Regions from separate parts of the Mesorhizobium album genome, predicted to be linked through region 1. Evidence: riboswitches for the same ligand, from Rfam matches in the RefSeq annotation. Region 1 holds a riboswitch; the other holds the start of a gene.
The links. Region 1 has a riboswitch for S-adenosylmethionine ahead of RFN28_RS32630 (hypothetical protein). Riboswitches for the same ligand answer to the same signal wherever they lie in the genome.

Region 1 (7,191 bases):
CTGGCCGAGCAGTTCACCTCAACTCGACGCTCTATTTCTTGGTGGGCGACGCGGCCGAAGAACGCGCCGGCGATGATGGCGGAACAGCCGGAACTCTATCCCGACGTGCCGGGCCTCGAGCCCGATGCCCGCTATTCCGAGCGATCGGCGAGCATCCTTCCCAATGCGTAGAAAGAACAGCGCCGCCTGGCGGCAGCCGGGTGCGCTATCGCGCCAGCTTCAGCACCTTCTGCCAGCGCGGCAGGCCGTGCAGGGTTGCGAAGTCAGAATCGTACCTGACCCACGCTTTCGTCTCGTGATTGGCGTGCGGCAGAAGGTCCTCCAGCAGCGCGAAGGCTTCGTCGAAGTCGCCCAGCAGGCAGCGGACGCAGGCGATGTTGTAGCGCGTCAGAATGTCGTCGGGGTCGATGGCAAGCGCGCGCGCCGCCCATTCCCGCGCCCGCTCGCGGTCGCCGAGCACGACCAGAGCGTTGGCGCCCATATAGGCAGGCCGCGGATTCTCGGGGTGCTTTTCAAGCACCCGCTTGGCCCGTTCCAGTCCCTCGCGGGCAGCCCACAGTTCCTTGTCCCGCAACGCGAGGGATCGATAGATCTGCACGAGCAGAAGCATCGACTGATAGTCGGTGGGGTTGAGCTCAGCGGCGCGCGCAAAATGCTCGGCAGCCTTCTCGAACTTTCCCTGCGCCTGGCATGTGCGCGCGTAGAAATAATGCGCCTCGAACAGATTGGGGTTGCGGGCGATCGCCTTCTCGTACTCGGCCTCGGCTTCCTGATATCGTTCCCCGACCGAGAGGGCCAGACCGCGCGAGGCGTGCGCTTCGCCAAGACTGGGGTCAATGTCGAGGGCCCTGGCGCTGTTAGCCAGAATGGCCTCGAGCGAGACCTTTACGTCATAGTGCAGGAACAAAAACGAATCGCAGTCGGCGATGCCTGCGTAGGCGCGCGCATAGAGCGGATCGAGCTCGATCGCCTTGGCGAACATGCGCTTTGCCAGCAGGTAGTAGGATTTGGAGCCGCGGTGGACGAACTCGCGTCCGCGCAGGTAATAGGTATAGGCCTCGACGTTCTCGGTCGGCGCCTGCCGGATCGCCTGCTTTTCCTCCGGCAACAGCCTGACCTTAAGCTGATCGACGATCGTGTGCGTGATCTCGTCCTGGATGGCGAAGATATCGGTCAGGTCGCGGTCGTAACGGTCGGCCCAGACATGGCCGCCGCTCTTGCCGTCGATCAACTGACCGGTGACGCGAACCCGTTGCGCAGCCTTGCGGACGCTGCCCTCAAGCAGGTACCTCACGCCCAACTCGGCGGCCACCTGTTGCAGCTTCACCACTCTGCCCTTGTAGGTGAACACGTTGTTGCGGCCGATCACGAACAGGCCCGATATCTTGGACAGATCGGTTATGATGTCCTCTGTGATGCCGTCAGCAAAATATTCCTGCTCGGGGTCGCCGCTCATGTTGTTGAAGGGCAGCACGGCGATCGACGGCTTTTCCCCAGCGGCGGGTTCGGCCTCGAGCTCGACCGAGACGGTCGAGGATCGCGGCTGCCCGATCCCGGCGAAGAGATCGACGTGATAGACCCTGACGGGGCGGTCGATGTTCTTCAGCACCTGCTCGCCGGCGTCCTCGAAGGCGAGGTCCAGCCGGTTGCCGACATTGTCGCGGACGGAGCCGGACACCGCGACGCCGCCCGGCCTGGCTATCGATTCTATGCGCGCGGCAACGTTGACGCCGTCGCCGTAAATGTCATTGTCCTCGACGATGATGTCGCCGAGATGGATGCCGATGCGGAACTCGATGCGGCTCTCTGCCGGCACGCCGGCATTGCGCTCGCGCATCGCCCGCTGGATCTCGGCGGCGCAGGCGACGGCGTTTACGACGCTCGGGAACTCGACCAGCATGCCGTCGCCGGTGAGCTTGACGATCCGCCCGTGATGCTCGGCGATCCTGCCGTCCGCCATCTCGCGGCGGTGCGCCTTGAGAGCGGCCAGCGTTCCCACCTCGTCGAGGCCCATCAGCCTGCTGTAGCCAACCACGTCGGCTGCGAATATCGCCGTGAGCCGGCGCTCCATGTGTGCACCCGGATTTTTCGAAGAAGCCTAAAATATCAGGTTCGGCGCTACGTGCCATATGTAAATCCCACTGGCGCCGCCTGAGCATCAGCGGGATTGCGACTCGGAAAGGTTCGATCAACCGGACCTCTGCGGGAACCGCTTGGCACTTCTGCCAAGTCACCCAGCCCGCACCCAAACCGATGTCCGAATTGGCGCTAAACCGACATTGGCGCCGCGATCCGAGTAGGTCCAGAACTGGCGCTGGTTGCTCGTTCCGGTCAACCAGACGTACGACAAGAAACCACCCATCTCGGCCATTGGCGGCAGCCAGCCGATAGAGTTTTGACCACCTGAAATGCCAGCGTATGAGATCGCCGCAGCGGGGCGGCTGATGTTGCCGTCGATGCCTCCGGCCTCCACCACGAGGAGAAAGCTTGCCGAAGTACAATCGTTTTGTTAGATCAAGCCCTGCATCCAGAGAGGGCTTCGGCCCCGCCAACCAGCCTTGACCGGCAACGGTGGCACGACGATGTGGCCCTCAACGGGCAACAGTAGGTCGCTAATCCCTCCAGATGCGTGTCAACTCTGGAGGTTTTTATGCTCTCACGACGTGGTTTTTTGATTGGTGCCGGCGGGCTGCTGACATCGGCGTTTCTTGGTGACGCGCAGGCTTTCGTCCACAGAACGGGCAAACCGCTTCTCGCTTCACCGGCTGAGGTCGCCGAGACGATGTACTGGTACGAAAACGGTGAGCAGGGCCTCATGCTGACCATCGGCCGGTGGGTTTTCTGCCCGCCGCCGCCGACGTGGCGCGAGTTCTTCGAAGCGGAAGGCATCCCGCATCGGACTGAAGCCCATATCCAAGCTATTTACGAAGAGCACGGCATTGAACCGGAAGACTATGACGGCGATGTCGATGGATACTTCTGGGAGACGCGCTTCGATCTCGAGACCGGCCCCTGCGCTAAGGCCTACCACCTTCTGAAGAAGCTGGATCTTGGGCCTTCGATCCGGCGAGGGAGTGCCGAGCCGCATCTGGTATTCTGCAATGGCGATGTCGCTAACGATGATAGCCGGTGGGTCGATGCAAGGGACAAACTCACGCTTTCTCTCCTGCAGGCCCGGTTGATCGATCTGAAGCTTCCGATCCGCCTTGCAGAAGGGATTTGAGGGAATGCCGGACATGATCGACGATGACCCCGCGCCTACCGACACCGCGCAGATGGCCAAGGGTGGCCCACAGGAGCCAATCGAGCCTTACACGTGCCGTTATTGCGGCTGGATGACAACGGTGCCGAACGAGGCGGAGGCGCGCCTGTGTATGCGGTGTGTCCGGTTCGAGGGCGATGTGCATCCGGCGGTGACCGGAGCACGGATCGCGGTGCACAACGCGCTCATCCTAGGCATGGCCAGGAAGAGGGGCTGAAGGCAGGGCAACTGCCATTGCCTCCAACACGGAGGGTTTCCCGGAGAGCGGGGGGCCACGAATTGGGCCCCCTGGCTTTGGGACCCCGGACCTCTTTCCTTCTCTGAATATATGTACCTCGCGACAAGTTTTCGGATGCGAAGATAACGACCGGAACAAGCCTCGCTGATATAAATCTGCAAACCAAATGGTTCGTTGAAGGGCTTTGCAATTGGTTGAACAAGCAGCAGAGCCGGGTTGGCGGGAGGCGGGAGTAGGCGATGCGGTTGCGTCTTCTTGTGACTTGTTTGGCTGCAATGATCGCCTCAGCACAAGTTCGTGCTGCTGAGGTAGAAACGGCTCTCTGGAAGAACGTTGGAAATTGGAGCGTATACGTTGATCGGCCCCTCCAATTTCAGTGCTTCGTAACAACGCTTTATGAGGACTACACTATTTTTCGCGTTGGCTTCCTGCAACCGGGTTCAAGTGCAGCCATGTACATTGCAATAGGTAACTTAAATTGGACCTCAATTGAAGAAGGGAAAGACTACGATCTAATCCTGCAGATCGACAATGAAGCTGGCTGGCGATCACCAGCTTTGGGAACGAGGTTTGGCACACTGCCAGCTCTTGCCATAGGTACCAATGAGCCGGGCTTCGTTGAGCAACTGATGCGGAAACACTTTTTGCGTGTCTTTTTCAACGGTCGGCAGGTTCTTAACCTTAGTCTTCGGGGCTCGAATGCTGCTCTGAGGGAGATGGGAGCATGCCAAAATGCGGTTGATGCCTACGTGGGCGCGAACCGCAACTCTCAACCCAAAGACCCTTTCACTGGAGTTGCCGGTCCAGCGCCGAAGAAGGACCCGTTTGATCTATAGTGATTTGGAGGGGTCTCAGGGCATGGTGACGGGACAAGCAGGATGCAGGACAGTCGGCTCTCACTTAGATGTGGCGGCACGCGAGCAGGGAACGGCTTGATGCCTCGTGGCCGGATAGTGATGGTCGAGCGAGGCAGCATGAATTACCGTCCGTTGTGCCGTAACTGTGGCCGGACCATCCACCGGGTGTTCCGGTATCTTCACTTTGGGCAGCGTGCTGCTGCCCGCTATCACCGCTCTTGGAGTTTCCAAGACTTTCCAGACAGCATCGCTGAGGTCGAGCGGCTGGCTGAGGGGACGGTGCTGAGCGTCGAGTGGGTCAGCGACATCGAGCACTGGATCAAGCGCGCCGTCGTGTGGGACGGCGAATATACTAGCCCGTACTTCTGCGGCCGGGGTTGCGCGCAACTGTTCGGCTACCATCAGGCCGCCACCGGCGCAGCCACTGATATGCATGCAGAGGCCGTGATGCGACAGCGCGCCAAGCTCGACGAGCAGCAACTGCGCCGCCGTCGCAAGGCGCGGAGGTCAGCATGAAGCTGAAGGAGGTGCGCTGATGCGCAAGTTGATGATTTTGGCCCCCGCGCTCCTGCCGGCGGTGGCAGGCGGACGACTACCGCAGTTAAGAAAAGGCCAACGTGACCGACAACGGCATCGCGATGATGCCGGCAGGGATAGGCAGGAGATCCTCGATGGCTGCGTGCGGCCGCTCGGCCCGAGCGGCAGGTGGTCGACGCCGCCAGCGTCGTCGGCACTTATGACAGCCGCGAGGACGCGGCGCGCCTTGTCGTCAGGGTGTCTTTAAGTCGCCCTCGTCATTGGCAAATTCGTCGTGATAGTTTGTACCTTGAAAGTGCGCGGAGCATCGCAATGGCTTGGGCTTCCCGAATTGGCGGGATTGTGGCGGCAGGTGTGATCCTGAACGCCTGCCTTGTTGGCACATCGTATGGAAAAAATTCCAGTTCACCGGTAGAACGCTGTATCCGTGCCAAGACACCGAATGACAAGGTTTACTATTGCTCAATTGCACTGAAAGGTAGCCCCGACAGGAGGACAACGGAGCGTCTTCTTCTTCGAAGGGGAAATGCGTTAGCGCAACTCGGGATATTCTCCGAGGCTGTTAAAGATTTCTCACGCCTCATCCAGGCGGACCCGACAGTTGCCGGCTATGTCGATAATCGTACGACTGCTCTACGATCTCTTGGCCTCTATCAAGAAGCTCTCGCGGATGCCAATCACGCAGTGGAATTGGCCCCACATGAGGCGTTTGTCTACCATAGCCGCGGCCTTGTTTTCGAAGGTCTGAAGCAGTTTAGCGCAGCGTTAAGCGATTTTGACCAAGCAGTTTCCCTGGAGCCGAGCAATACGGGGTTCATTATTGAACGGGCCAGGATCAAAGTGGAAGCCGGCCGCACAGGCGAGGCAATAGAAGACCTTTCCCGTGTGATTTCCCAAGAACCCAACAACTTGACCGCCCTGCGACAGCGGGGTTTTGCCCGCCTCGCAATGGGAGATTTGACGTCTGCCGCAAGCGATCTGATCACGTACAGCCGAGCTGTTCCCAACGATCCCGAAGTCGCGGCGGCGATCGCGACCATTAGCGCTTCCGCAGCAAACGCAGCGGCCGGCGCAAAATCAGCAAGTTCGTCCTCGGCCGAGTCTAGTTCGGGGACGGGTGTCGCGCAGAAGCAGCCAGAGCAAAGTGTTGGGGTGACGGGGACTGGGTTCTTTGTATCCTCAGAGGGTTACGTCATAACCAATGCGCATGTGGTGGGAAACTGCTCCACTCTTAGCGCCGCTGCCTTTGCAGCGCCCCAAGCCAACGCCCAATTGGTCGCTAAAGACAATGCCAACGATCTTGCCTTGCTCAAGATTGCAGGAAAGGCATCGGCTCACGCCCCGTTACGATCGGGTGTTCGTACGGGAGAGGGTATCGCCGCATTTGGCTATCCTCTTTACGGCTTGCTGGCGAGCGCCGGTAACTTCACTGCCGGAAATGTATCAGCTTTGGCGGGCGTCGGTGACGATACTCGGTACATGCAAATTTCGGCACCTGTTCAACCCGGAAACAGTGGTGGGCCGGTCCTAGATCAATATGGGAATGTGGTTGGCGTAGTGGTGTCCAAACTGAATGTCTTGAAGGTGGCGGGAGCCATCGACGACATTCCACAAAACGTCAATTTTGCAATTAAGGCCTCGGTTCTAATCAGCTTTTTGCAATCCAGCGGCGTCGGGACAGAGGCTGGAAGTATAGACAAGCCTCTATCCTCAGCTGATTTGGCGGACAGGGCTAAGTCGATCTCCGTGTTCCTTCGGTGCGAGAACTAGTCGGCCCGCGAAATATTCGGACGTTGACTGCCGCCAACATGTCACCGGGCACCAGCGTTGAATCGTCACCCGTGCTTGAACTTAAGCCACATTCTTCCGACCAGCTATCTCCACAGCAATCCTATGGGACGCGATCTCTTCTAACGCCGCGCTGCGGTGGTCAGCCGCTGATATGCGAACTCGCGCTCCAGGCTCTTGTCCAGTTCGCTGATGCGCTCGAGGGCCAACCCCAAATCATTGGGAATGACCGAGATGTCCTGAGATCCAATCGTCAAATCCAGAAGTTTCAGCAAGGCCCGAGCCTTTAGGGGGCTGTCGATGATGGCGAGCTTGTTCGCCTCTGCGGCCATGCTTCGCAAGCCATAACTGTGCAAGGACCAGCACTCGAAAGGAACCAGAAAGCGCCCGACCGCGTCCACGGCTTCCGCGAAGGCATTGCCTGCGGCTGCGGGCAGATCAGCCAACGCCGAGCTGACGCCGGGCGTTACGAGCGACAACTCCTGCGGCCAAACCCGCTCCAGGAAGGG
Region 2 (7,918 bases), on a different contig from region 1:
ACACGATCGCCAAGGTCATGTCATGATGCTGCGGGTCCATCGTGTCGATGTTGGAGCCGCAGCGCCGCCAGAATTCGGAAAGCTTCTCCAGCGCTTCCGGATCGGTTCCGGGCAGCGGCGTGAAGATGCACCAGCGGTTGTCGAAGAGGTCGGCGAAGCCGGCATCCGGCCCGGATTTTTCCGTGCCGGCCAGCGGATGGCCGGGGATGAAGTGCACGCCCTTTGGCACATGCGGCTCAATCTGTGCGATGACCGAGGCCTTGGTCGAGCCGACATCGGTGAGGATGGCGCCTTTCTTCAACGCCGGTGCGATCTCGGCGGCGACCTCGCCGGACGAGCCGACCGGCACCGACACGATGATCAGATCCGCGTCGCGGACAGCTTCCTTCGCGTCAGTCGTATAGGAATCGCCGAGGCCGAGTTCCTCGGCCCGCTTGAGCGTCGATCGGCTGCGGGTCGCGATGGCGATATGGCGGGCAAGGCCCTCGCGGCGGATGACGCGGGCGAGCGACGAGCCGATCAGGCCGATGCCGACCAGCGCTATTCTTTCGAACATCGGTGATGTCATGGTGCTTCAGCTTTTCAGGAAATTCGTCAGCGCTTCGACAACGCCGCGATTGGCCTCCTCGATGCCGATGCTCATGCGCAGCGCGTTGGGGAAGCCGTAGCCGGTGACGCGGCGCAGGATATAGCCGCGCGCGCTGAGATAATCGTCCGCGGCCGCCGCCGAATGCTTTTTGTCGTCGGGGAAATGGATCAGCACGAAATTGCCGACACTGGGCGTCACGCGCAGCCCGAGCAGGGTCAACTGCTCGCTGACCCAGGCAAGCCATTTCTCGTTATGCGCCACGCTGCGCTCGATATGGGCACGGTCGCGGATCGCCGCGATGCCGGCTTCGATCGCGGTCGCATTGACGTTGAAGGGTCCGCGCACCCGGTTGATCGCATCGACGATGTGCGCCGGCCCGTACATCCAGCCGATGCGCGCGCCGCCGAGGCCGAGCTTGGAGAAGGTGCGGGTCATGACCACGTTCTCGGAGCTGCCCGCCAGCTCGACGCCGGCCTCATAATCGTTGCGCCGCACATATTCGGCATAGGCCGCGTCGAGCACCAGAAGCACGTTCTTCGGCAGGCGGGCATGCAGCCGGCGCACCTCCTGGAAAGGCACATAGGTGCCGGTCGGATTGTTGGGGTTGGCAAGGAACACGATCCGGGTCGCCGGCGTCACCGCGGCGAGGATGGCATCGATGTCGGCGCGCTCGTCGGTTTCCTTGACCGCCACCGGCTTGGCGCCGGCGGCCTGGATGTAGATCTTGTAGACCATGAAGGCGTGCTCGGTGAACACGGCCTCGTCTCCGGGCGCCAGATAGGTTTGCGCCAGGAGCCCCAGGATCTCGTCGGAGCCGTTGGAGCAGACGATGTTCGCCGGATTGAGGCCATGCACGTCGGCGATCGCTTCGCGCAGCCGGCGGGCGGAGCCGTCGGGATAGACGTCGAGCCTGGCAGCCACGTCCCGCGCGGCCTCGATCGCCTTCGGCGACGGGCCGAGCGGGTTTTCGTTCGAGGACAGCTTGTAGACCTTCGCAACGCCTGCCGGCGCGGTGCTTTTGCCCGGTACATAGGCCTCGATGTCCATGATGCCAGCGCGTGGCGTTGGACGTGCCTGATCCTGCTTCATATCGCAAATCCGTCGAGAGGGCCTCTGTCCGAGGCCGCTGCGGAAATACAGGCCATGGCCCGGAATGTCGAGTGCCGGTGCTTGCGCCAGGATGCTAACCCCAAGAGGCTGCCCGTTGACGAAGCGCGGCGCTGGCCCTAGAAGAGCAGCCGGACTTCCCGTGGTGATTTGGCCGGTCGGCTTGCAGCCACGTTAAACAATTCGCTAAAGGGCCGTTTGCAACCTGTAACCGGCTTTGCGAAGGCAAGCCGGTTTTTTGTTGTCCGCTGCCGGCCGGGCGCCGCATCGGCGAAATCGATGCTGGATGGGGAATGCAATGGTCGCTCAGCGTGCTGTAAGGACCAACAACGAGGCCGACAATCCGTCGAGCCCGGTGCTGCAGTTCGGCCCCGACAAGCCGTTGAAGCTCGATGCGGGCACGCTGCTGTCGCCCTTCCAGATCGCTTACCAGACCTACGGCACCCTCAACGACGCCCGCTCCAACGCCATCCTCGTCTGCCACGCGCTGACCGGCGACCAGCATGTCGCCAACACCAATCCGGTGACCGGCAAGCCCGGCTGGTGGGAGGTGCTGATCGGTCCCGGCAAGATCATCGACACCAACCGCTTTTTCGTCATCTGCTCCAACGTCGTCGGCGGCTGCCTGGGCTCCACCGGCCCCGCCTCGACCAATCCGGCGACGGGCCGGCCCTACGGGCTCGACCTGCCGATCATTACCATCCGCGATATGGTGCGCGCGCAGCTGATGCTGGTCGATCATTTCGGCATCGAGAAGCTGTTTTGCGTGGTCGGCGGCTCAATGGGCGGCATGCAGGTGCTGGAATGGGCCGCCAGCCATTCGGAGCGCGTCTTTTCCGCGCTGCCGATCGCCACCGGCGCCCGCCATTCCTCGCAGAATATCGCCTTCCACGAAGTCGGCCGGCAGGCCGTCATGGCCGATCCGGACTGGCACGGCGGCAAATATCTCGATTTCGGCAGGCGCCCGGAAAAGGGGCTCGCCGTGGCGCGCATGGCCGCCCACATCACCTATCTGTCCGAGGCGGCGCTGCACCGCAAATTCGGCCGCAACCTGCAGGACCGCGAGGCGCTGACCTTCGGTTTCGATGCCGATTTCCAGATCGAAAGCTACCTGCGCCACCAGGGCATGACTTTCGTCGACCGCTTCGACGCCAATTCCTACCTCTATCTGACCCGCGCGATGGACTATTTCGACATCGCCGTCGACCATGGCGGACGCCTGGCCAACGCCTTCGCCGGCACCAAGACGCGCTTCTGTCTTGTGTCCTTTACGAGCGACTGGCTGTTCCCGACCGAGGAGAGCCGCTCGGTCGTTCATGCGCTCAATGCCGCCGGCGCTTCCGTCTCCTTCGTCGAGATCGAGACCGATCGCGGTCATGATGCCTTTCTGCTCGACGAGCCGGAACTGTTCGCGGCCATCAACGGCTTCATTGCCTCCGCCGCTCGCGCCAGGGGGCTCAGCCTATGAGCCGCTCGCGACCTGTTTGTCTTGGCCGCGTGGCGACGCCATTGGCTGCAAACGCCCTAAGGCCGGAGGTATGCTCATGAGCGTCAACCGCGCCCAGCGCGTCGATCTCGACGTCGTCGCCGATCTCATTCCGCCCAATTCGCGCGTGCTCGACGTCGGCTCGGGCGACGGCGTGCTTCTGGAACTTCTGCAGGAAACCAGGCAGGTCGACGGCCGCGGGATGGAATTGTCGCAGCGCGGCGTCAACGAATGCGTGGCGCGCGGCCTTTCCGTCATCCAGGGCGATGCCGACAAGGACCTCGGGTTCTACCCCGACAAGGGCTTCGATTTCGTCGTGCTGTCGCAGACCCTGCAGGCGACCCGCAATCCGAAGCGCGTGCTCGACGAATTGCTCAGGATCGGCAACCGCGCCATCGTCTCCTTCCCCAATTTCGGCCATTGGCGAGTGCGCTTCTCACTGCTGATCAAGGGCAGGATGCCGGTCACCAAGGACCTGCCCTATTCCTGGTACGACACGCCCAACATCCACTTCTGCACCATCCGCGACTTCGTCAATCTGTGCGAGGAGCTTGGCGCGACGGTCGAGAAGGCCACCGCGCTGGACGCCAATGGCCAGAAGATCGGCCTGTCGATGCCCTGGTGGTTCTGGAACTTCTTCGGCCAGCAGGCGGTGTTTTTGTTGAAGAGGTAACGGCGCTCGAAACGGTTCTCTTGGCTGGCAAGACTGCCGGGGATATCGATGAGGCGCCAAAAATATTTTGCATTGCTGTTTCTGTCATTTGACAGCGAACGATGGCGGTTATACCGACCTGAATTCAGGCAACCTGGTGAAGCAGTGATGGTCGGCGATCTCCCGACTTACTCAGTCGTCATGGAAATGGAAAACGCCAAGTCGATCGACTGGGACGAGATCGGCGTTGGGCTGACCGCCCTGTCCGATGAAATCGCCTCGGTTTCGGCGGCCGGTTTCGCAAGCCCGAAAGTCATTATCTCGCACCCCGGGCACGACGTAGACGCCCAGTCGCTGCGAGACCATATCAATAGAGAAGCACCGCAGCTGAAAGAGGTGGCAGAGCTTTGCTTCGTCGCCTGTCCCGGTGGCCGTTATTACGAGCTCAAGAACAACGGCATCCTGGCGACCGACGCAGACGTCGTGATCTTCATGGACTCCGACACGGTTCCTGAATCGGACTGGCTCTCGATCCTGCTCAGCCCATTTCGGAATCCCGAGACCGTTTGCGTCAATGGCTATACATATCTTTTCTACGACGACTTCTTCTCGCGAACCTTCGCGTTGATCTGGTTCTTCCCGATGGCTCGGGGAGACAAGAAATTTGCCGCGAAACGGGCGATCAACGCCAACAACGTCGCCTTCCGGCGCGAATGGATTGCCGCCAATACCTTCCCGCAAAACAACGGCTTCAAGGTTTCTTGCACGCTGCTTATGCATCGGCTTCGGCGCGAGGGCCACGAAATCGTCCATGTCGACGCGCGCGTCTATCACTATCCCCCGCGGGGCTGGCGGTTCTTCTGTTGGCGCGCGCTGGTGACCGGCCGGGACGCCGACCGGAAATTCGTCGCGCTTCGTGCTCCCAGCCGCGCCCGACGGATCGTCAAATCGTTCAGCCGCTGGTGGACCATGTCGTGGCGCACGACACGACGCGTGATACGGCACGCGCCGCAAACAGGCATGCCGCTCTGGCAGGTTCCGTTTTCGCTGGCGGTCGGCCTGACCTTTTACACTCTGGCATTTTTCGGCCAGTTCAGCCTCGCTGCCGGCCTCTTTCGTGACAAAATCGAAATCTTACCGGACTATGTCGGGCATAGTTAGAATCATCCGGCACTGAACAAGCACTTTGTTCAGTTCTGCTAGCCGAGCACATCCGTAGCCTTGTGCGGATGCTCGACGCCGTCAACGAAGACGATGTCGGATTCGGAGTTATCGGTGCGCAAATTGAGGATCGCCCGATAGGCGGGAGAATTGTACCAGTCGCGCACATGCTGTCTGTCCGGGAATTCGACGACGATCACGTGGCCCGGCCAGCTGTTCTCGACCACCTCGACTTCACCGCCATGGACAATGAAGCGCCCGCCAAACGGCGCCAGCGTGGCGTCGATTCTTTCGAGATATTCGACGATCCAAGGGCCGGGCGTGACGTGGCGCATATGGGCAACGGCGTAAGCGGTCATGGTCTGCTCCTTCAATTGATCGAAGCCGTCGGACCGGCTTCGTTGGGGAGCAGTTTGCAGAACGAAGGTATTTCGGTCGATTACCTTCGAGGTTATCAAAAACGCCGCCGGCGCCTCACGCGGCAAACCATGACGTCGACCGATAAGGGAACGACTCGGGCACGATTGCGGGCGGAAATGGTGTTGCCCTCAAACCGCAATGCCGCGGAAACCGACCGGAATCCGACACTTCCCGCCGCACCTCGGGATGACACCAAGACCGCTTTTTTGTAGCGTCGGAGCCGAAATCAATCAGGGGCGGGTCAAGGGCGGGCATGGAGGGCCACCATCAAACCCATCCGACAGCAGCAGAACCCGGCTGGTAGTGGCGGCCGCGTGTCGAGCGAAGCGGCTCCGCTGATCACCGTGATCACGCCGACTCACAACCGGCGCAGCCAGGTTGTGCGCGCCGTGGAAAGCGTTCTTGCCCAGACACTTACCCGCTTCGAGCACATCGTCGTCGACGACGGCTCGACCGACGGGACGGCCGCGACGCTGGCCGAAATTCATGACTCCAGGCTGATCTATGTCGGCGCGAAATGGCGCGGCGCCAATGCCGCGCGCAACGCGGGCATCGAGCGCGCCCGGGCGCCGATCGTGACCTTCCTTGATTCGGACGATGTCTATCTGCCGGACCGGCTGGAGCGAACGCTGGAGCGCTTCGACAGGAACCCGTCGCTCGAAGTGCTGATCAGCTCCTACGTCTCGGTGAAGGGCAACCGCAGCAGCAAATGCGTCAACCGCGAGGCCTTGCTCGACAAGAGCACGCTGCAGCGCGCCCTGGTCTCGCAGACGATCTTCATCGCCGGCTCGGCGATAACGGCCAGGCACGAGTCGCTGCTGGCGATCGGCGGCTATGACAGCGACATCACGCGCATGCAGGACCGCGAGTTGCTGCTGCGTTTTGCCCACCGCAGCGGCGCCTTGCTGTCGGAGGATATCGACTGGAAGAAGTACAATTCAGAGAATTCGATCTCCGGCCGCCGGGACGGCTACGTCGAGGCCTATGCCAACCTGATCGACAAGCACCCTTACATCGCCGACCGCTATCCCGACGTTCCGCCATACATGATTGCGCGACAGATCATCGCCGATGTCCTGAAGGGCAGGCTGCCGCAGGCATTTTCCGGCTATCTCGCCAACCGATCGTCCAAGGCGCTCGGCTACTCGCCGGGCGAACTGGTGCGCGGCTATGTCGTCGGCCGGCGTTGGCGCCGCGACTGCTATGACGAGTTCCGCGCCAAATATGGGGTCCGGCCGGCCTAAGGGGCGGAATTGCGCGAGACGGGCGTTTCACCGGTCCAGTTCCGGAAAATACGGATCGGAAAACCGTTGCCGCAGGCGCTCGCCAAGCAGGCAATCCGTCGGCGCTTCCGCATCGACGCGGATCGTTGCCGCATCGCCGACGCCGCTCACCTCCTGGACCAGCTTGCGGCGGATCGCGGTCGAGAACTCGGACGCCGCATAGACAGGCAGCACGAACGAGCCGGGACCGCCGGCGACGCAATCGGCATAGTAGCGATCGAGACGGCTGACGCTTGGCGAGGGGTTGATCAGGATCGGCAGGCCGTTGATGACGATGCCCTTGGCTAAAGCTGCGTCCCGGGTCAGGGCCACAGGCAGCCCGGCATTGTTGGGCCCGTCCCCCGATATGTCGATGACCCGGCGCGGCGCCGAAAAGCCGTTTTTCTCCAAAAGCCTTGCGCCGAAGCCGAGAGCGCCTGAAATCGAGGTGCCGCGGAAGCTCCGGAACGGACGGCTCGCGATCTTGTCGGCGAAGGCATTGGCGCTGTCTGCGCCGTCTATGACCTGCCAGGCGATCACGCCGTCGTCGCGCACGACGCCGGCCCATTCGAAATAGGCGAGCGCGATGCGGCCTCTTTGGCCTGCGCGCACCGCGTCGATGAAGTCGCGATGGCGCAGCGCCTCGACATAGCCGGCGCGCTGCAGGGCGAACTCGTCTTCATCCATCGACTGCGAGATGTCGACGGCCAGCACGAGCGCGACATCGACCGGAGCGCCGTCGCCGATCGCAGGCAGCGGCGCTGCTTCGGCGCAGGCAAGGCAAACGAGCAGGCTGAGCAGCTTGAGCATGGCAGGCTCCGACCACGTCGGGATTGTTCCCGGCGATCGCGGCAAAATAAAGCTATTTTCCGGCGCGCGCCGCGGCCGGTGGAGGCTCGATCGCCCCAGCGCGAAGGCGGGCCGGCTTGAGCGCCGTTCCGCCGCTGTCCTTGAGGATGGTGAGCGCGCGCGGGAAGAACTGGGTGTTGTGCAGGCCGCGCCCGATATTGAGGATCGCAGCGCCTGGCAGCCGGGTCTCCAGCATCGCCAGCACGCGCCGCAGCGTGGCTCCGTCGAACGTATCCAGCGCCTCGTCGATGATCACCCATCTTGGTTTCCTGAGGGCGAGCCGGGCAAAAGCGAGCAGCCGCTGCTCGTCGTCGGCCAGTTCATGCTCCCAGCGCGCCGAGCGGTCGAGCTGGGACGACAGTCGCTCCAGGCCGACCTCGCCGAGCACCGCC

Region 2: linked by a shared signal. The riboswitch ahead of metX (homoserine O-acetyltransferase MetX) and the one ahead of RFN28_RS32630 (hypothetical protein) in region 1 are both predicted to bind S-adenosylmethionine.

The regions. Positions count from the first base shown of each region.
Region 1 covers NZ_JAVIIW010000070.1:9,532-16,722, forward strand. The annotation lists gene RFN28_RS32625 (tetratricopeptide repeat protein) at 206-2,071, opposite strand; SAM-I-IV-variant riboswitch at 2,519-2,616, shown strand; gene RFN28_RS32630 (hypothetical protein) at 2,651-3,223, shown strand; gene RFN28_RS32635 (hypothetical protein) at 3,237-3,479, shown strand; gene RFN28_RS32640 (hypothetical protein) at 3,740-4,336, shown strand; gene RFN28_RS32645 (hypothetical protein) at 4,475-4,873, shown strand; gene RFN28_RS32650 (trypsin-like peptidase domain-containing protein) at 5,063-6,664, shown strand; gene RFN28_RS32655 (hypothetical protein) at 6,805-7,191, opposite strand, start outside.
Region 2 covers NZ_JAVIIW010000010.1:104,078-111,995, forward strand. The annotation lists gene RFN28_RS11110 (prephenate/arogenate dehydrogenase family protein) at 1-568, opposite strand, end outside; gene hisC (histidinol-phosphate transaminase) at 575-1,687, opposite strand; SAM riboswitch at 1,829-1,906, shown strand; gene metX (homoserine O-acetyltransferase MetX) at 1,995-3,164, shown strand; gene metW (methionine biosynthesis protein MetW) at 3,241-3,855, shown strand; gene RFN28_RS11130 (glycosyltransferase family 2 protein) at 4,003-4,995, shown strand; gene RFN28_RS11135 (DUF1330 domain-containing protein) at 5,034-5,354, opposite strand; gene RFN28_RS11140 (glycosyltransferase family 2 protein) at 5,730-6,659, shown strand; gene RFN28_RS11145 (DUF1194 domain-containing protein) at 6,687-7,487, opposite strand; gene RFN28_RS11150 (ABC transporter ATP-binding protein/permease) at 7,540-7,918, opposite strand, start outside.